2 regions of the Microbacterium sp. KR10-403 genome follow, and region 1 is predicted to be linked to the other one. Evidence: predicted binding sites of a transcription regulator. Region 1 holds the regulator's gene; the other holds the start of a gene.
The links. The regulator HrcA, encoded in region 1, represses chaperone genes, less so after heat shock. The targets are predictions, from matches to a motif close to TTNGCACTCGNNNNNNNCGAGTGCNAA.
Positions count from the first base shown of each region.

Region 2: the regulator HrcA is predicted to act here: its motif matches at 1,452-1,478, upstream of groES (co-chaperone GroES).

Region 1 is NZ_JBEGDC010000005.1:146,800-156,594, forward strand. Features, by position in the region: gene ABMQ42_RS12425 (GH1 family beta-glucosidase) at 1-1,158, shown strand, start outside; gene ABMQ42_RS12430 (MFS transporter) at 1,155-2,420, shown strand; gene ABMQ42_RS12435 (alpha/beta fold hydrolase) at 2,353-3,093, opposite strand; gene lepA (translation elongation factor 4) at 3,137-4,987, shown strand; gene ABMQ42_RS12445 (DUF1990 domain-containing protein) at 5,033-5,680, shown strand; gene hemW (radical SAM family heme chaperone HemW) at 5,688-6,905, shown strand; gene hrcA (heat-inducible transcriptional repressor HrcA) at 7,008-8,054, shown strand; gene dnaJ (molecular chaperone DnaJ) at 8,106-9,221, shown strand; gene ABMQ42_RS12465 (16S rRNA (uracil(1498)-N(3))-methyltransferase) at 9,225-9,795, shown strand, end outside.
Region 2 is NZ_JBEGDC010000002.1:583,964-593,758, reverse strand. Features, by position in the region: gene ABMQ42_RS06350 (hypothetical protein) at 1-223, shown strand, start outside; gene ABMQ42_RS06345 (class I SAM-dependent methyltransferase) at 236-1,426, opposite strand; gene groES (co-chaperone GroES) at 1,560-1,856, shown strand; gene rarD (EamA family transporter RarD) at 1,923-2,849, shown strand; gene yczE (membrane protein YczE) at 2,893-3,552, opposite strand; gene yczR (MocR-like transcription factor YczR) at 3,726-5,156, shown strand; gene guaB (IMP dehydrogenase) at 5,365-6,867, shown strand; gene ABMQ42_RS06315 (endonuclease domain-containing protein) at 7,143-8,006, shown strand; gene ABMQ42_RS06310 (GuaB3 family IMP dehydrogenase-related protein) at 8,183-9,301, shown strand; gene ABMQ42_RS06305 (SURF1 family cytochrome oxidase biogenesis protein) at 9,298-9,795, shown strand, end outside.

The sequences.
Region 1 (9,795 bases):
CACCGCTACGGCGACGACATCGCCCTGCTGCGCGAGCTCGGCGTCGATCGCTACCGGTTCTCCCTCTCGTGGGTGCGCATCCAGCCCGACGGAACGGGCCCCGCCGAGCCCCGTGGTCTCGACTACTACGACCGGCTCATCGACGGGCTGCTGGATGCCGGGATCACGCCCTTCCCCACGCTCTATCACTGGGACCACCCGCAGCAGCTCGAAGACGCCGGCGGCTGGCTCACGCGCGACATGGCCGACCGCTTCGCCGACTACACGAGCATCGTCGCCGACCGGTTCGCGGACCGCGTGCGGCACTGGTACACGATCAACGAGCCCGTCTCGATGTCCTTGCAGGGATACGGACTCGGCACGCTGGCGCCGGCCCGGCAGCTGCTGTTCGAGGCGCTGGCGACCGTGCACCATCAGCTGCTGGCCCATGGCCGGGCTGTGCAGGCGCTGCGTGCCGCGGGCGCGACAGAGATCGGCATCCCGAACAACCACACCCTCGTCCGACCCCTGCACCCGGATGACGGGGCGGCCGTGGCCACCTACGATCTGCTGCACAACAGGGTCTTCGCCGACCCGCTGCTGACGGGGGAGTATCCCGACCTCGAGTCGTTCGGGCTGCCGCCGATGCCTGTCCGCGGCGATGATCTGGCTGTCATCGCGGAGCCGCTCGACGTCTACGGCATCAACTTCTACAATCCGACCACGGTCACCCGTGCCACCGCTCCCGGCCCCCTGCCCTTTGACATCGTCCCCACGCCGGGTGTGCCGGTGACCGGTTTCGGTCCGGAATGGCCCATCGATCCGCCCGCGCTCCGCGACCTGCTGATCGATTTCGGCTCCCGGTACGGCGAGCGGCTGCCGCCCATCGTCATCGGCGAGAACGGCGCCTCGTTCCCCGAGCCCGAGCGGGCTGCGCGCGTGCAGGACGACGACCGCATCGCCTATCTCGCCGAGCACATCGGAGCGGTCGCCGACGCGATGGACGCCGGTGTCGACGTCCGCGAGTACACGGTGTGGTCGCTCCTCGACAACTTCGAGTGGGCGGACGGCTTCACCCAGCGCTTCGGACTCGTGCATGTCGATCAGCGCACCTCCGAACGCACGCCCAAGGCGTCCTTCGACTGGTATCGCACGCTCATCCGAGAGGCCCACGCATGACACCTCCCCGCACGACCAAGGTCGGTCGCCTCTGGTTCCTGCTCTTCACACTCGCGTGGCTGGCGATCTGGACCGTCCAGCTCACCCCCGTGCAGCTGCTGCTGCCCGATCAGCTCGACACGCCGGGGGATGCCGGCACCTGGGTGTACGGCGTCGTCTCGTCGGGCATCGTGCTCGGCATCGGGGGACTGGCCGGCATCGTCGCCGCACCCCTGTCCGGTGCCCTCTCCGACCGCACGCGGTCGCGCTGGGGCCGGCGCCGCCCGTGGGCGGTGGGCGCGAGCTGGTTGACGGCGGTCTGTCTCGTTCTCACCGGGTTCGCACACGGCGCGTGGCCGATCGGTCTGGCCTGGACGGGTGTCTCGATCGGCGTCGCCGTCGCGTCGGCCGCCTTCACCGCGCTCATCGCCGACCAGCTGCCCGAGTCGCAGCGTGGGGCGGCGGCCGCGTCTGCGAGCTCATCGCAGGCGGTCGGGATCGTCGTGGGTGTGGGCGCTGTCGTCCTGCTGGGGCTCAGCGTGCTCGCCGGGTATCTCGTTCTCGCCGTCTTCATCGCGGTGATCGGCACGCTGGCGGCCGTGTTCCTGCCGGATCCGAAGCCGGATGCCGCGCAGCAGCCGGTCCGCGAGCGCCGGGGTCTTCCCTGGGAGTCGCTCCGCGACCGCGACTTCGCCTGGGTCGTGTGGGGTCGCTTCGTCACCAACGTCGGCAATGCGCTGCCGACGACGCTGTTCCTCTTCTTCCTCATGTACGGGCTCGGGCAGCCCAAGGCAGACGCGGAAGACAACCTGCTGCTGATCATCGTCGTGTACACGATCTTCGTCGTCATCGCCTCGGTGCTCGCCGGCGGCTGGTCTGACCGGACGGGCGCGCGCCGCGGCCTGACGGTGATCTCCGCGCTCGTGCAGGCGGCAGCCGCCGTCGTCATCCTCGTCTCGCCGTCACTGACCACCACGATGATCGCCGCGGCACTGCTTGGCGTCGGCTACGGCGCGTTCTCGACGGTCGGGCTGGCCTTCGCGACCGATCTCCTGCCGCATCCCGACGACCATGCCCGCGACCTCGGACTCGTCAACACCGCGGCCGCCCTCGGTCAGCTGGTGGGCCCGCTGGTGGGCGCGCTGCTCGTGGCGCTCGTCGGCGGCTTCTGGCTGCTGCTGGTCTTCAGCGTCGTGCTCTCGGCGGTCGGCGGCATCATGTCGGGCTTTGCGCGTGAGCGTCGGAGCACACGGTCGCCACAGCCAGATCAAGCACTGCGTTGAAGACGCGCGGCCGCATGGCCGTGACCAGATGCGTCGTGCGCGGCACGACGATCAGCTCGGCATGCGGCACGAGCGCGCAGAAGGTGCGCTCGTTGATCCGCAGCTGGTCGAACTGCCCGTTCACGAACCAGGTCGGCACGGTGATGCGCCGCAGAGCGGCCGCGAGGTCGAGCTGCGCGAGAGAGCGCAGCGCGGCATCCTGCGCGAGGAACGCGTAGCCCCCGGCGCCGAAGTCGGCACGGGTGTCGTCCGGCAGCGTCGCGTCGAGCACCCGCTCGGCGAGCCAGAGCCCGTGATCGGGCAGCGCCGTCATGGCCTGCGTCGCGAACCGGTAGGCGGCCAGGCCCGCACCGCGCGGGAACGCGGTGCACGACCCCGCAACGAACCCGGCGAGCGGCGGCGGGTTTTCGCGCCCCGCGTACGCGGTGGACACGAGCCCGCCCATCGAATGGCCCACCAGCAGCACGGGGCCGTCGGCCGCGGCATCCCGCACCGCACGATCCACGGTCGCGAAGGCCTCATCCAGGGTGAACGGCTCGGCCATCCGGGTGCCGTGCGCGGGCAGATCCACCGCGGTGGAGGGGATACCGTGCTCGGTCAGATGCGCGACCTGCGTCCGCCACATCGTCGCGGAGGTGCGGATCCCGTGCACGAAGACGACGTGGACCACCATTCCTTCAGGGTAGGACAGGCCGTCCCCGTAGAATCGAAGCGACATGTCACCACGCGCCACACAGCCCCTCGAGCCGTCGCAGACGCCCCCGGAGCTCATCCGCAACTTCTGCATCATCGCCCACATCGACCACGGCAAGTCGACCCTCGCCGACCGCATGCTGCAGATCACCGGTGTGGTCTCCGACCGCGACATGCGTGCGCAGTACCTCGACCGCATGGACATCGAGCGCGAGCGCGGCATCACGATCAAGAGCCAGGCCGTGCGCATGCCGTGGGCCACGGCCGACGGCACGTTCGCGCTGAACATGATCGACACGCCCGGCCACGTCGACTTCACGTACGAGGTCTCGCGGTCGCTCGCGGCCTGCGAGGGGGCGATCCTGCTGGTGGATGCCGCGCAGGGCATCGAGGCGCAGACCCTGGCGAACCTCTACCTGGCGCTCGAGAACGATCTGCAGATCATCCCCGTGCTGAACAAGATCGACCTGCCCGCCGCCGATCCCGACAAGTTCGCGGCGGAGCTGGCGAACCTCATCGGCGGCAGCCCCGACGACGTGCTCCGTGTGTCGGGCAAGACCGGTGAGGGCGTCGAAGAGCTGCTCGACCTGATCGTGGAGCGCATCCCCGCCCCGCAGGGAGATGCCGACGCGCCGGCCCGCGCCATGATCTTCGACTCGGTGTACGACGCCTATCGAGGGGTCGTCACCTATGTGCGCATGATCGACGGGCGCCTGCAGCCGCGGCAGCGCATCCAGATGATGTCGACGCGCGCGACCCACGACCTGCTCGAGCTGGGCGTGTCCAGCCCCGAGCCGACGCCCGCGCAGGGACTCGGAGTCGGTGAGGTGGGATATCTCATCACCGGCGTGAAGGACGTGCGCCAGTCCAAGGTCGGCGACACCGTCACCGACGCGCGCAAGCCCGCCGGGCACGCGCTGCCCGGCTACACCGACCCGAAGCCGATGGTGTTCTCGGGGCTGTACCCGATCGACGCCAGCGACTACGCCGAGCTGCGCGAGGCCCTCGACAAGCTCAAGCTGTCGGACGCGGCGCTGGTCTACGAGCCCGAGACGTCGGTGGCACTGGGCTTCGGCTTCCGTTGCGGTTTCCTGGGGCTCCTGCACCTCGAGATCGTCACCGAGCGTCTCGCGCGCGAGTTCGACCTCGACCTCATCACGACCGCGCCCAGCGTCGTCTACGAGGTCACCACCGACGCCGGCGAGCACGTCACCGTCACGAACCCGAGCGAGTACCCCGACGGGCGGGTCGACAGCGTGTCCGAGCCGATGGTGAAGGCCGCGATCCTCACGCCGAAGGACTTCGTGGGCACCGTCATGGAGCTGTGCCAGTCGCGCCGCGGCAGCCTGCTGGGCATGGACTACCTCAGCGAGGACCGCGTCGAGCTGCGCTACAACATGCCGCTCGGCGAGATCGTCTTCGACTTCTTCGATCAGCTGAAGTCGCGCACCCAGGGCTACGCGTCGCTGGACTACGAGCCCAACGGCGAGCAGGAGGCCGACCTGGTGAAGGTCGACATCCTGCTGCAGGGCGAGCGCGTCGACGCGTTCAGCTCGATCGTGCACCGCGACAAGGCCTACTCCTACGGCACGATGATGACCGAACGCCTGCGCAAGCTCATCCCGCGCCAGCAGTTCGAGGTGCCCATCCAGGCCGCCATCGGCGCCCGCATCATCGCCCGCGAGAACATCCGCGCCATCCGCAAGGACGTGCTGGCCAAGTGCTACGGCGGCGACATCTCCCGCAAGCGCAAGCTGCTCGAGAAGCAGAAAGAAGGCAAGAAGCGCATGAAGATGGTCGGCCGCGTCGAGGTGCCTCAGGAGGCCTTCATCGCCGCGCTCTCGGGCGACGTCGAGGGCAAGGACAAGAAGTAGACGCGTGCACTCCGCTCACAGGCTGGTCTCGGTAGGCTGAAGCCCATGCGTCGAGGGACCTTCCGTGACGAGACGGTGGATTATGCAGCGGTCGGGGCGACCCAGGCGCCCGATCTCATGCAGTATCCGCCCGAGCGCAGCCGCCCCGCGCAGGAGTCGTGGCGCCTCGGCAGCGGTGAGGACCGCTTCCGCACCGCGTCGGAGGCCGTGCTCTCGTGGCGCGCGCAGCGCGACGGCGGGCTGATCGTCACCGACGTGCGCCCCGCCTCCGGGCCGATGTACTCCGGCGTCAGCTTCGACGCCGAGGGCACCCCGATCGCGCCGAGCAAGCTCGAGGCCGACCAGCGTTTCGACGCGGACGGCACACCCTGGGTCAGCTCGGGTGCGACCGTGCACCTCCGCGGCCGCGTCAAGGGCTTGAAGGCGGGCGGCGAGCTGCGGGTCATCCAGGCCATCGAAGAGCCGCGTCGCGTCGGGTTCCTGCTCGGCACGGTCAGCGACACCGTCGTCAGCGGCGAGGAGTCGTTCATGATCGACTGGTACGAGAACGACGAGGTGTGGTTCACCGTGCGCGCGTTCGACGCCCCGCGGTCGTTCTTCTACAAGGCCATGCCCTGGCTGATCTCGCGCCGGCGCAAGGCGCTCTTCCAGCGGTACCTGCGGGCCATCTCGCCGCTGTACGCGACCCGGTGAGGCTCTGATGGGCTCGGCTCTGCCGCTGGGCGATCCGGCGCCGGCCGACGGGATGCTGCCGGCCGATCTGCCGGTCGACCGCGGGGTGCCGTTCAGCGTCTACCTGCATGTGCCGTTCTGCCGCGTGCGCTGCGGATACTGCGACTTCAACACGTACACCGCGACCGAGCTGCGGGGTGCCCGGCAGGATCAGTACGCCGACACGCTGCTGACCGAGATCGCGCTGGCACGGGGGGTGATGGATGCCGCAGCCGCCGGCCGCGCGGCATCCACCGTCTTCTTCGGCGGCGGCACGCCGACGCTGCTGCCGCCCGGCGATCTGGCACGGATGCTCGACGGCGTCCGCGACGCGTTCGGCCTCGAGTCGGGCGCGGAGGTCACGGTCGAGGCGAACCCCGACACCGTGACCGACGCGGTGGTCCGCGACCTCGCGGCGGCGGGTGTGACCCGGCTCTCGATCGGCATGCAGTCGGCGGTGCCGCACGTGCTGGCGGCGCTCGACCGCACGCACGACCCCGCGAACGTCGACACGGCGGTCGCGGCGGCGCGCGCCGCCGGGCTCGATGTCAGCGTCGACCTGATCTACGGCGCACCGGGGGAGTCGCTGGACGACTGGCGGCGTTCGGTGGACACGGCCGTCGCGCTCGAGCCCGACCACATCTCGGCGTACGCGCTGATCATCGAGCAGGGCACGAAGCTCGCCCGGCAGATCCGCCGCGGCGAGGTGCCGGCCCCCGACGATGATCTGCAGGCCGACATGTACGAGCTCGCCGACGCCGCACTGGCCGACTCCGGCTTCGGCTGGTACGAGGTGTCGAACTGGGCGCGGGGCGACGCGCACCGCTCGCGCCACAACCTCGCGTACTGGCGCGGTCACGACTGGTGGGGGTTCGGCCCCGGCGCGCACAGCCATGTCGCGGGCCTGCGCTGGTGGAACGTGAAGCACCCCGCGGCGTACGCGCAGCGCCTCGCGCTCGGGGAGTCGCCCGCCGCCGGACGCGAGCGCCCCGATGAGACGGCGCGTCAGCTCGAGGCCGTGCTGCTGCGCACCCGCATCCGGGAGGGGATGCCGGTGGCCGAGCTCGCGGGCGATCGACGCGGTGCCGTCGCCGGCCTGATCGCCGACGGTCTGGTCTCGGGTGCCGACGCCGTTCACGGCCGGATCGTGCTGACCCTGAAGGGCCGACTTCTCGCCGATGCGGTGGTGCGGGCGCTCACCGACTGACGGCGAAGCGCGCCACGCCCATCCACCCGAGCGGTTCCCCAGCCGGACTCGCTAGAATTGGCACTCGACCCAGACGAGTGCCAGCAGACGGAGGGAGCGCACATGGTCACGGAACGCGGACTGCAGGTGCTCCAGGCGATCGTGCAGGACTACGTCGAGACCCGCGAACCGGTCGGCAGCAAGCGCATCGTCGACCGCCATGCCTTCGGCGTGTCGGCGGCGACGATCCGCAACGACATGGCGCTGCTCGAAGACGAAGAGCTCATCGCCGCCCCGCACACCTCGTCGGGGCGCGTGCCCACCGACAAGGGCTACCGGGTGTTCGTCGACCACCTGGCCGAGCTGCGACCGCTCAGCCCGGCGCAACGCTCGGCGATCACGATGTTCCTCGACGGCTCGACCGACCTCGACGACGTGCTGGCACGCACGGTGCGGGCGCTCACCCGGCTCACCGGCCAGGTCGCCATCGTGCAGTACCCCTCGTTCGCCCAGGCGAACGTCACCCACGTCGAGCTCGTCGACCTCGGCGATGCGCGACTGCTCGTGATCCTGGTGACCGACACCGGTCGGGTCTCGCAGCGCATCGTGCCCGTTCCCCTCGCCCTCGACGAGGCGGATGCCGCGCAGTTGCGCGCCCGGCTGTCGGTGCTCCTCACCGGGCACAGCGTCGGCGACGGCGCGAAGGCGGTCACGGCGCTCCTGGCGGCCATCGCCGACCAGAGCAGGCCTGCGCGACTCGACCCCGCACTGCAGTCGCTGCTGGGTGTGGTCGCGGAAGAGCTGGAGGAGTTCCGGCAGGACAAGCTGCTGATGGCCGGGGCGGCGAACCTCGCGCGCAGCGAAGCAGACTTCCGCGGCTCGATCTATCCGCTGCTGGAGGCCATCGAAGAGCAGGTGACGCTGCTCCGGTTGATGAGCGAGATGGTGGCCGACCAGGAGGGGCTGGCCGCATCGATCGGACGCGAGAACGCGCCGTTCGGGCTGGCCGAGGCCTCGCTCGTCGTCGGCGACTACGACGTCGCGCGCACGCGCGGGCGGGTCGGCGTGCTCGGCCCGACGCGCATGGACTATCCCACCAACCTCGCGGCGGTGCGAGCCGTCGCGCACTACTTGAGCAGGTTGCTCGAAGAGGACGAGTCGGGGCGCTGACCCGACCCAGACACGACGAACCCGCGCTGCGGCGCGGGCAGGAAGGCGATTGTGGCTGATCAGGACCACTACGAAGTGCTCGGCGTGTCGCGCGATGCGACGCCGGACGAGATCAAGAAGGCGTACCGGCGGCTGGCGCGCGAGCTGCACCCCGATGTGAATCCGGGCGCGGACGCCGAGGAGAAGTTCAAGCACGTCACGCACGCCTACGACGTGCTGAGCGACCCCGAGCAGCGTCGCCGTTACGACATGGGCGGCGATTCGGCCTTCGGCGGTGCGGGCGGGTTCGGCGGCTTCGGTGACATCTTCGAGACGTTCTTCGGTGCCGCCGGGGGCGGCCAGCGCGGGGCCCGTCCGCGGTCGCGGCGGGAGCGGGGGCAGGATGCCCTGGTGCGCGTCTCGCTCGAGCTCGGTGACGTCGTGTTCGGCGTGCACCGTGACATCGAGGTCGACACCGCCGTGCTGTGCGAGACCTGCGACGGCTCGTGCTGCCAGCCCGGCACCTCCCCGGTGACCTGCGAGATCTGCCACGGGAGCGGGCACGTGCAGCGCACGGTGCGCAGCCTGCTGGGCAACGTGGTCACCAGCGCGCCCTGCAACGTCTGCCAGGGCTACGGCACGACCATCCCGTACCCCTGTGCGACCTGCCAGGGGCAGGGCCGCGTGCGGGCCCGCCGCACGGTGTCGGTCGACATCCCCGCCGGCGTCGAGTCGGGGCTGCGGCTGCAGATGCCGGGATCCGGCGAGGTCGGCCCCGCCGGCGGCCCCAACGGCGACCTGTATCTGGAGATCACCGTCGCCCACCACGATGTGTTCAGCCGTGAGGGCGACGACCTTCTCGCGACGCTCGAAGTCTCGATGCCCGACGCGATCCTCGGCACCACCACGACCATCGAGTCGCTCGACGGCACCGTCGAGCTCGAGGTGCGGCCCGGCGTGCAGAGCGGCGACGTTCTGACCATCAAGAACCGCGGCATCACGGCGCTGCGCGGTGCGGGACGCGGTGACCTGCGTGTCGGCGTGCACGTCATCACGCCGACACGCCTCGACGCCAAGGAGCGCGCGCTCATCACCGACTTCAAGAAGAAGACGAAGGCGCCGGCGCCCAAGCTCGCCGAGTTCCAGCAGGGGCTGTTCGCGCGGCTGCGCGACCGCTTCCGCAACTGACCCATGGCCCTGCACTTCGTGGTGGATGCCGCGACCGACGCCCGCATCGGCGACCGCGTCGTGCTCACCGGTGCCGAGGCGCACCATGCCGCGACCGTGCGGCGTGTGCGCGCGGGCGAGCAGATCACGCTCGGCGACGGTCGTGGCGCCTGGCTGACCGCCGAGTGCGAGGACGTCGCACCCCAGCAGGTCGCCGTGCGCGTGACCGCCCGCGACGACGTGCCGGCTCCGGCTCCGCGCATCGTGCTGGTCCAGGCGCTGGCCAAGGGTGACCGCGACGAGCTCGCCGTGCAGGCGTCGACCGAGCTGGGGGTCGACGAGATCGTCCCGTGGCAGGCGGCACGCAGCGTGTCGCGCTGGGAGGGCGCGAAGAAGGCGAAGGCTCGTGGTCGCTGGCAGACCATCGCCCGCGAGGCGGCCAAGCAGGCGCACCGCGCCTGGATCCCGGAGGTGGCCGAGGTCGCCACGACGCGTGAGCTGATCGGCCGGGCTGCGGCATCCCGCCTCATCGTCCTCGAGCCGACCGGAGCCGAACGACTGAGCGCGCTCGACCTCCCGGTCGACCGCGACGTCG
Region 2 (9,795 bases), on a different contig from region 1:
ATGGGCGCTGGGGCTTGCCGTGGTGGCATTGGCCGCCTCGTTCTTCGTGGGGTGGACGTTCCCCCTCGGCATCGCGGGCGTCATCGTCTCGGCGGTCGCACTGCGCCGCCCGTGGGACAGCCGTTTCATGGCGGCCTGGGCGCTCGGGCTGAGCATCCTGTCGGTCCTCTACAGCGCCGGTTGGCTTGTGTGGCTCGCGGTCCACGAGCAGCTCTTCACCTGAGCCGCGGCATCCTCACCCCACCCGATCGGCGAGGATCGCCAGATGGCGCGCACCCACCCGGGTGAGGATCAGTGTCGCCGATGCGTCACCGCGCAGTGACAGCTTCTTCCGGAAGGCGGCGGGGTCGACATCCATGCCCCGCTTCTTGATCTCGATCGTGCCGATGTCGTGTACGCGCAGGGCCGCGTTCACCGCCTTCGCATTCGCGGGCAGGGTCTCGCGCACGCGGAACGACTGGACGAACGGGCTGGTGAGCGCGGCGTCCCCGGTGATGTAGGCGATGTGCGGGTCGAGCATGCCGCCCTCGAGCTCCCGCGCCACCTCGCCGACCAGCCGCGCACGGATCACGGCGCCGTCCGGCTCGTGCAGGTAGGCGCCGAGCTCGCGCACGGCGGCGTCAGGCGCGTCATCGGCGGCGGTGAGCTCGTGCACGCTGTCGCCGCGCAGCACGAGCGCGGCCCGCCGAACACCCGGCCGGGCCAGTGCGCCCGTCCACACGACGAGCTCGACGACGGTGCCGTCGGCGCTGACCCACTGCGTCTCGGCCTCGGCCGGCAGCTCGTCGCGGTCATGGCCGGGGCCGAGCTTGATGCCGGTCGGCAGCGTCCGCGCGATCTCGAACACCCAGTCGAGCGGCGGCGAGTAGTCGGCGGCGCTCACCCGGCGGGTCTCGCGGTGACCCGCGGTGCGACGAGCGGGGTCGAGCCACAGCGCATCGACGCCTGCCAGGTCCGTGGCCTCGGCCGCGCCCTGTCGCACGGTGACGGTGTCGCCGAACACGGCGAGGTTGTACGCGGCGATCGCGGCGGTGACCTCGTCGGCGTCGACGGCGTCGACCCGCAGGCCCGCGGCCGCGAACGCCAGGGCGTCGCCGCCGATGCCGCACCCGAGGTCGGCGACGTGGGCGATGCCCGCGGTGCGCATCCGCGAGGCGTGGTGCGCGGCCACCGGCAGGCGGGTGGCCTGTTCGAGGCCCGCCCGGGTGAAGAGCATGCGTGCGGCGAAGTCGCCGAACTTCGCCGTGGCCTTCGCGCGCAGGTGCGCCTGGCCGACGACCGCCGACACGAGGTCGGGGGAGCGCCCGGCCGCGCGCAGCCGGGAGACGGCACGGGCCGCATCGCCGGTCGAGGTCACGGGGCCCAGCTCGTCGAGCAGGCTCAGGCCTGCGGGTGTGAGCAGGGCGGTGAGCTCGGCCATCTCCATGCTCCCAGCGTATGGGAGACGCAGGTTGGCACTCGCGTTGCGAGAGTGCCAATCGTGCGCCTAAACTGTCATCAGCACTCTCGATGTCTGAGTGCTAACGAGTCTTCAGTCTCAACGAAGGAAGAGGTAGACCGTGTCGGTTTCCATCAAGCCGCTCGAGGACCGCATCGTCATCCAGCAGGTCGAGGCCGAGCAGACCACCGCGAGTGGTCTGGTCATCCCCGACACCGCCAAGGAGAAGCCCCAGGAGGGCGAGGTCGTGGCCGTGGGCCCCGGCCGCATCGACGACAACGGCAACCGCGTTCCGCTCGACGTCGCCGTCGGCGACCGCGTGCTGTACAGCAAGTACGGCGGGACCGAGGTCAAGTTCGGTGCCGATGAGTACCTCGTGCTGTCGGCCCGCGACGTCCTCGCGGTCGTCGTCCGCTAGTCCTCTCGAGCGAGGGCCCGGGTGCTGCGTGCACCCGGGCCCTCGTCGTGTCTCTAGGCTGGTGCGGTGAAGCAGAACACGGGCGGGGCGACCGCGGGCGGGATCTACGCCTTCGCCGCCTACCTGCTCTGGGGGCTGTTCCCGCTCTACTTCCTGACCCTGCTGCCGACGACCCCCTGGGAGGTCGTCGCGTGGCGGGTGCTTCTCTCGCTGGTCTTCTGCGTCGTCGCGCTGACCGTCACCCGCGGATGGCGCGCGTTCGGCCGCATCGTGCGGCAGCCCCGGCTTCTGGGCTGGACCGCGGCCGCCGGCATCCTGATCTTCGTCAACTGGACCGTCTACCTGGTCGCCACCCTCACCGGACACGTGATCGAGGCGAGCCTCGGCTACTTCATCAACCCGATCGTCACCGTGCTTCTGGGTGTGCTCGTGCTGCGCGAGCGGCTGCGCCCCGCGCAGTGGACCGCGATCGGCATCGCGGTGATCGCGGTGGTCGTGATCGTCGTCGGCTACGGCCAGGTGCCCTGGATCTCGCTGCTGATCGCGTTCTCGTTCGGCCTGTACGGGCTGACGAAGAACAGGGTCGGCGCATCGGTCGACGCCGTCAGCGGGCTGACGCTGGAGACCGCCTGGCTCTCGCCGGTGGCCGCGGGCATGCTCATCTGGGTGGGTGCGACCTCGGGCATCACCCTGGGCACCGCCGGCGCGGGGCACGCCGTGCTGCTCCTGCTCGCCGGCGTCGTCACCGCCGTGCCGCTCCTGCTGTTCGCCGCTGCGACGCGTCGCGCGCCGCTGAGCCTCATCGGTCTGCTGCAGTTCCTGACGCCGATCCTGCAGTTCGCGACCGGCGCCTTCGTGCTGCACGAGACCATGCCGCTCGAGCGTTGGATCGGCTTCGCGCTGGTCTGGGTCGCCCTCATCGTGCTGAGCGTCGACTCGGTGCGGCACGCGCGACGCCAGCGCGGCGTCGCCGACGTGGCCGAGATCGCCTGAGAGCGGCGGCGGGCGCGACGGTTCGGGATGCCGCGGGCCCGCGTCACCGTCGGGGGCCGAAGACCCACGGCTCGGGGGCCGGTGCGCGACCGCGGGTCGCGGCATCCGACTCGATCAACTGCAGCGCCGGTGCGGGCGGCGCGGGCGTCAGCGCGAACAGGGGGATCGCAAGGTGCACGAGCGGACCGATGCACAGCGCCACCGCGAGCGTGCCCCAGCCGACGTTGCCGCCCAGCAGCCAGCCGATCACGAGGACGGCGGCCTCGATGCCGGTGCGTGCGAGCCAGATCGGCAGCCCGGTGCGCGCGTGCAGACCCGTCATGAGCCCGTCGCGCGGGCCCGGCCCGTGTTGCGCGCCGATGTACAGGCCCGACGCCGCGGCGATGAGCACGAGCCCCGCCGCGAACAGCGGGATGCGCACGGCCAGCGACTCGGGCTGCGGGATGAGCCACAGCCCCAGCTGCGCGGACGGGCCGATGAGCAGCACGTTGAGCACCGTGCCGATGCCGGGCCGCTGTCGCAGCGGGATCCACAGCAGCAGGACGACGCCGCCGATGAGGTTGGTGACGACACCGAACGGGATGCCGGTGTGCCGCGTGATCCCCTGAGCCAGGACGTCCCAGGGCTCGATGCCGATGGTCGCCTGCATCATCGTGGCGATGGCGATGCCGTACAGGAAGAGCCCGACCAGCAGCTGCACCATGCGCCGGGCGCGCGAGGCGGGGCGCCGGCTGAGCGGCTTCGGCTCGAACGTCGGCAGCGCGAGGCGTCGGCGGGGCGCGGTCACGAGGTCAGTGGACGGGATTGGTTGCACAGTGGATATCCAATCGTCATGAGGCTTGCGCTCGGTAGGGCCAATCTGCGTAAAGTGGCCTCATGTCGGAAACGGTGATCGGCGCCCGGGCACTCTTGGACCTCCTCGGCGAGTGGCGCGGGGCGGGGCCGTCGTACGAGGCGCTGGCCGATCGGCTGCGCCTGCTCGTGATCGACGGACGGCTTCCGTCGGGCGCCCGGCTGCCGGCCGAACGCGAGCTGGCCGCCGACCTCGGTGTGAGCCGCACCACGGTGACCGCGGCCTACCAGCGGCTGCGCGAGCAGCGCTTCGCCGTGAGCCGCCAGGGCTCGGGCACGCGCACGGCGCTGCCCGGGGCGGTGCGCACGCCCGGCGCCCATCCGAGCGGGCTGCTCGATTTCACGAAGGCCGCGCTGCCGGCGCCCTCGATGATGCCGGATGCCGTGGCCGAGGCATCCACTCTCCTCAGTCCCCTCCTGCTCGACTCGGGCTACGACACCCTCGGACTCACGGTGCTGCGCGAGGCCGTCGCGCGGCGTTTCACCGAGCGGGGACTGCCCACCGACGCCGACCAGATCCTCGTGACGGTGGGGGCCCAGCAGGCGATCGCGCTGCTCGCGCGGGCGCTCGTCAGCCGCGGCGACCGGGCGCTCATCGAGGCGCCGACGTATCCGCACGCGTACGACGCGCTGGGTGCGGCGGGGGCGCGCATCGTCACGGTGCCGGTCTCGACCGAGGGTGTCGACGGCTGGGACGTCGACGTGCTCGAGTCGGTGATGCGGCGCACGAGTCCCGCGATCGCGTACCTGATGCCCGACTTCCAGAACCCGACGGGCCGCTCGATGTCGGCGGCGGTGCGCCGCCGCGTGCTGGCCGCCGCCGCCGCGCAGGGCACGATCGTCGTCGCCGATGAGACGCCGGCCGAGCTCGACATCGATCGGCCCGAGAGCTTCCCGCCGCTGGCGACCGCGGCCGGCGGCGCGCACGTCATCACGATCGGCTCCGCCAGCAAGACGATGTGGGGCGGTCTGCGCGTCGGCTGGATCCGCGCCGAGCGCGCGATGATCCGCCGTCTGCACGGTGTGCGCGCGACGATGGACCTGGGCACGCCCGTGCTCGAGCAGCTCGTCGTCGCGCGACTGTTCGACCGGTTCGACGCCGTGCTCGCCGAGCGCCGTGCGGCGCTCGCGGCGGGGCGCGAGGCGCTCGAGGCGCGGCTGCCCGCGGCCTTCCCCGACTGGACGGTGCCGCACGTCCACGGCGGGCTCGCGGTCTGGGCGCACATCGGCGCGCCGGTGAGCTCGCAGCTCGCCCTCGCCGCGCGCAGTGAGGGCCTGCTGGTCACGGCGGGCCCGCGGTTCGGCGTCGACGGAGCGTTCGAGCGGTTCCTGCGTCTGCCGCTGACCTCCGCGCCCGCGCAGGTCGATCGGGCCGTCGCGGCGCTGCAGCGCGCATGGCCGGCCGCGTCGCGGCATCCCCTCCCCGAACCCGGTGCGCTCGCCGCGGTGGTGTGAGCGCTTCGGGGCGAGCGCTGGGGTGCGGGCGCTCCTCGGCGAGTGCTGGGGTGCGAGCGCTGCGGTGTGAACCCGATGGGAGTGGCCGCTCCGGGAACAAAACGACGACGTGCGGCGCTTAGACTTGACAAGGTCGGGATCTCCCTCCCGCACCCGGTCGATGTCAGCCCGCCCCCGGCTCCCGGGTGGCCGTCAGGAGGATCACTTCATGGAACAGCCCGACCCGTTCGGTTTCGTCGGTCTCACGTACGATGACGTCCTCCTGCTGCCGGGACACACCGACGTCATCCCCAGCGAGGCGGACACCTCGTCGCGTGTGACGCGGAACATCACGGTCGCCACGCCGCTGATCTCCGCGGCGATGGACACCGTGACCGAGGCGCGCATGGCGATCGCCATCGCGCGACAGGGCGGCCTGGGCATCCTGCACCGGAACATGTCGATCGAAGACCAGGCGGCCATGGTCGACCAGGTCAAGCGCAGCGAGTCGGGCATGATCACCAACCCGATCACCACGACGCCCGATGCGACGATCGAAGACGTCGACACGCTGTGCGCGCAGTACCGCATCTCGGGCCTGCCGGTCGTCGACGACGACGGGCGCCTGGTCGGCATCATCACCAACCGCGACATGCGCTTCGTCTCGGGCTTCGAGCGCCAGACCACCAAGGTGCGCGACGTCATGACCAGCGAGGGCCTGATCACCGGTCCCGTGGGCATCAGCGCCGGCGACGTCATCGCGACCTTCGCCAAGCACCGCGTCGAGAAGCTGCCGCTCATCGACGACGACGGCAAGCTCGCCGGGCTCATCACCATCAAGGACTTCGACAAGAGCGAGAAGTACCCGCTCGCCACCAAGGACGATCAGGGCCGCCTACGTGTGGGCGCGGCGATCGGCTTCTTCGGCGAGGCGTGGCAGCGCGCCGAGGCCCTGCGTGACGCGGGCGTCGACGTCATCGTCGTCGACACGGCGAACGGGCAGTCGGCCGGCGTCATCGACATCATCACGCGGCTGAAGTCCGACCCGACCTTCGCGCACATCGACATCATCGGCGGCAACGTCGCCACGCGCGAGGGCGCGCAGGCGCTCATCGACGCGGGGGTGGATGCCGTCAAGGTGGGCGTCGGCCCGGGCTCGATCTGCACCACGCGCATCGTGGCGGGCGTCGGCGTGCCCCAGGTGACGGCCGTGTACGAGGCATATCTCGCCGCCCGCGAAGCGGGAGTGCCGGTGATCGCCGACGGCGGCCTGCAGTACTCCGGCGACCTGGCCAAGGCCCTCGTGGCCGGTGCCGACTCGGTCATGATCGGATCGCTGTTCGCCGGCACCGACGAGGCGCCGGGCGAGATCGTCTTCCAGGGCGGCAAGCAGTTCAAGCAGTACCGCGGCATGGGGTCGCTGGGCGCGCTGCAGACGCGCGGCAAGAAGACCTCGTACTCGAAGGACCGCTACTTCCAGGCCGATGTGCCCAGCGACGACAAGCTCATCCCCGAGGGGATCGAGGGCCAGGTCGCCTACCGCGGCCCGCTCGCCGCCGTCGCCTACCAGCTCATCGGCGGGCTGCGCCAGTCGATGTTCTACGTCGGCGCGCGCACGATCGACGAGCTCAAGCAGCGCGGAAAGTTCGTGCGCATCACCGCCGCCGGGCTCAAGGAGTCGCACCCCCACGACGTGCAGATCGTCGTCGAGGCGCCCAACTACAAGAAGTAGGGGTCGCGGCTCGTATCCTCTGCGGGCGGCTGCGGCTGCGGCATCCACTCTCCTTGGGCCACGTCGCGTTCACAGAGTTCGGAGCACTGCGCGAAGTTCGGAGTGATTCGCCGGATCGCTCCGAGGTTGATGCGCCTCTCCGAAGTCTGTGAGGGGTGGATGCCGCCTGGCAGGGGAGCACGCCGGTTCCTCCCCAGGCGGGGCGAGGCCGACAGTTCTCCACATTCTTCGAACCGGCATGTCCCGGGGCTCCCGCGGGCACCCAGACTTCGAGGATGCGGAAGACATTCGACGAGCTGACGACCTGGCTGGAGAGCCACGACGGCATCGCGCATCGCGATGACCTCCTGCGCGCAGGGTTCGCGATCGCGCTGTTGCGCTCCTTCGTGCGAGATCGGCGTGCGACGCTGATCCGCCGTGTCTGGCTGGCGCTGCCTCAGGCTGATGGGCACCTCGTCACCGCCGCTCGAGCCGGCGGCCGCGTGAGTTGCATCACCCTGGCACGGCGACGAGGGTGGTGGATGCCGGAAGCGGTGAGCGGCGGCATCCACCTGCATCTGCCGCCCACAGCAGGGTCGGCTCGACTCGGCGACGCGTGGCCAGGCGTGCTGCACTGGGCGAAGCCGGTCATGCCGTGGGGTGCGCCCGCCCTCGTCGGGAGCGTCGAGGATGCGCTCGCCCACATCGCCATCTGCCAGCCGTACGATGTGGCACTCGTGCTGTGGGAATCGGCTGCGAACATCGAGAAGCTCGCCGGTGACTACCTGCGCGGTCTGGCATGGGCGTCCCGCGCGGCTCGGAATCTCGCAGCCCAGGTGACGGGGCTGTCGGACTCCGGCCTCGAGACGCTTCTCGTCGAACCACTGCGGCGCGCGGGACTGCGCGTGCGTCAGCAGATCGTGCTCGCAGGGCGTCCCGTCGACCTCGTGATCGGCGATCGGCTCGTCGTGCAGCTCGACGGCTATGCGTTCCACTCATCGAGCGCCCAGCGCAGCAGCGACATCGCCCACGATGCACAGCTGCGTCTGCGCGGGTACACGGTGCTGCGCTTCAGCTATGCGCAGGTCGTGCACGACGCGGCGAATGTCCTGCTCACCCTGCGCCGCGCTGTCGCCGCGGGATACGCGCGGGCCGTGTGAGCACGGGGTACTCAGGCTTCGGAACATCGTGCGAAACTCGGACGATTGCCTCCGATCGCTCCGAACTCGCTGCGATGCTCCGAAGTCTGGGAGCGATCCTCCGCCACGAACCACGGCGCGGGCAGGACCGCGCAGAAGCGGCACACGGGCCGCGCGGGTAGGGTAGTGGGGTGACCATGGACATCGAAATCGGCAGCTCCAAGCGCGCGCGTCGGGCATACACCTTCGATGACATCGCGGTGGTCCCCTCGCGGCGCACGCGCAACCCGGAGGACGTCTCGACGACCTGGACGATCGACGCGTTCTCGTTCGACGTGCCGGTCATCGGCGCACCGATGGACTCGGTGGTCAGCCCGAACACGGCGATCATGCTCGGGCAGCTCGGGGGCCTCGGCGTCCTCGACCTCGAGGGCCTGTGGACGCGGTACGACGACCCCGAGCCGCTGCTGGCAGAGATCGCGACCCTCGACGACGACGCGGCCACCGGGCGCATGCAGCAGTTGTACTCCGAGCCGATCAAGCCCGAGCTCGTGCGCGACCGTCTCGCGCAGATCCGCGAGGCCGGCGTGACCGTCGCGGGGTCGCTCACCCCGCAGCGCACGCAGGAGCTCTACGAGACCGTCGTCGCCGCCGGCGTCGACCTGTTCGTGATCCGCGGCACCACGGTCTCGGCCGAGCACGTCTCGAGCGTGGCCGAGCCCCTCAACCTCAAGAAGTTCATCTACGACCTCGACGTGCCCGTCATCGTCGGCGGTGCCGCCACCTACACCGCGGCCCTGCACCTGATGCGCACGGGTGCGGCGGGCGTCCTCGTCGGATTCGGCGGCGGCGCGGCATCCACCACCCGTGCGACGCTCGGCATCCACGCGCCGATGGCGACGGCGGTCGCCGATGTCGCCGGCGCGCGCCGTGACTACATGGACGAGTCGGGCGGTCGCTACGTGCATGTCATCGCCGACGGCGGCGTGGGCACCTCGGGTGACATCGTGAAGGCGCTGGCGATGGGGGCGGATGCCGTCATGCTGGGCGTCGCGCTCGCGCGGGCGACCGATGCACCCGGCCGGGGCTACCACTGGGGCCCCGAGGCGCACCACCTGCAGCTGCCCCGCGGACGTCGTGTGAAGGTCGACCAGGTCGCCTCGCTCGAGGAGATCCTGTACGGCCCGGCGCCCGTGGCCGACGGCACCGCGAACCTCATCGGCGCGCTCCGCAAGTCGATGGCCACGACGGGGTACTCCGATCTGAAGGAGTTCCAGCGCGTCGAGGTCGTCGTGGCGCCCTACGGCATCGAATGACCGCAGACGACGACCTGCCCGAGGTCTTCCCGCCGACCCTGCGCGAGGTCATGCTGCGCCCGCGCTGGCTGGCGCTGCTCGCCCTGTGCCTCGTCGTGGCCGGCGTCTTCGCGTGGCTGGGGCAGTGGCAGCTGGGCCGCGCGCTCGACACGAGCGCGAGCACGCCCGCCGAGACATCCGAGCAGGCGCTGCCGATCGCGCAGGTCGTCGAGCCCGGTGAGTACCTGAACTCGCCGCTCGAAGGCCAGAAGGTCGAGGTCACCGGTCGCTTCGTGGCCGGCGACTTCCTCATCGTGACGCAGCGCATGAACGGCGACGCGCAGGGCTACTGGGTGACCGGCCAGCTGCGTGTGGCCGACACGTCCACGCCGACGTCGCTCGCGGTGGCCATCGGCTGGGCGCCGACGATCGAGAAGGCGAAGGATGCCGCGGCCGCCCTGAACGCCTCGGCCCCGCAGACCACGACCGTGTCGGGCCGCATCGTCGCCGACGAG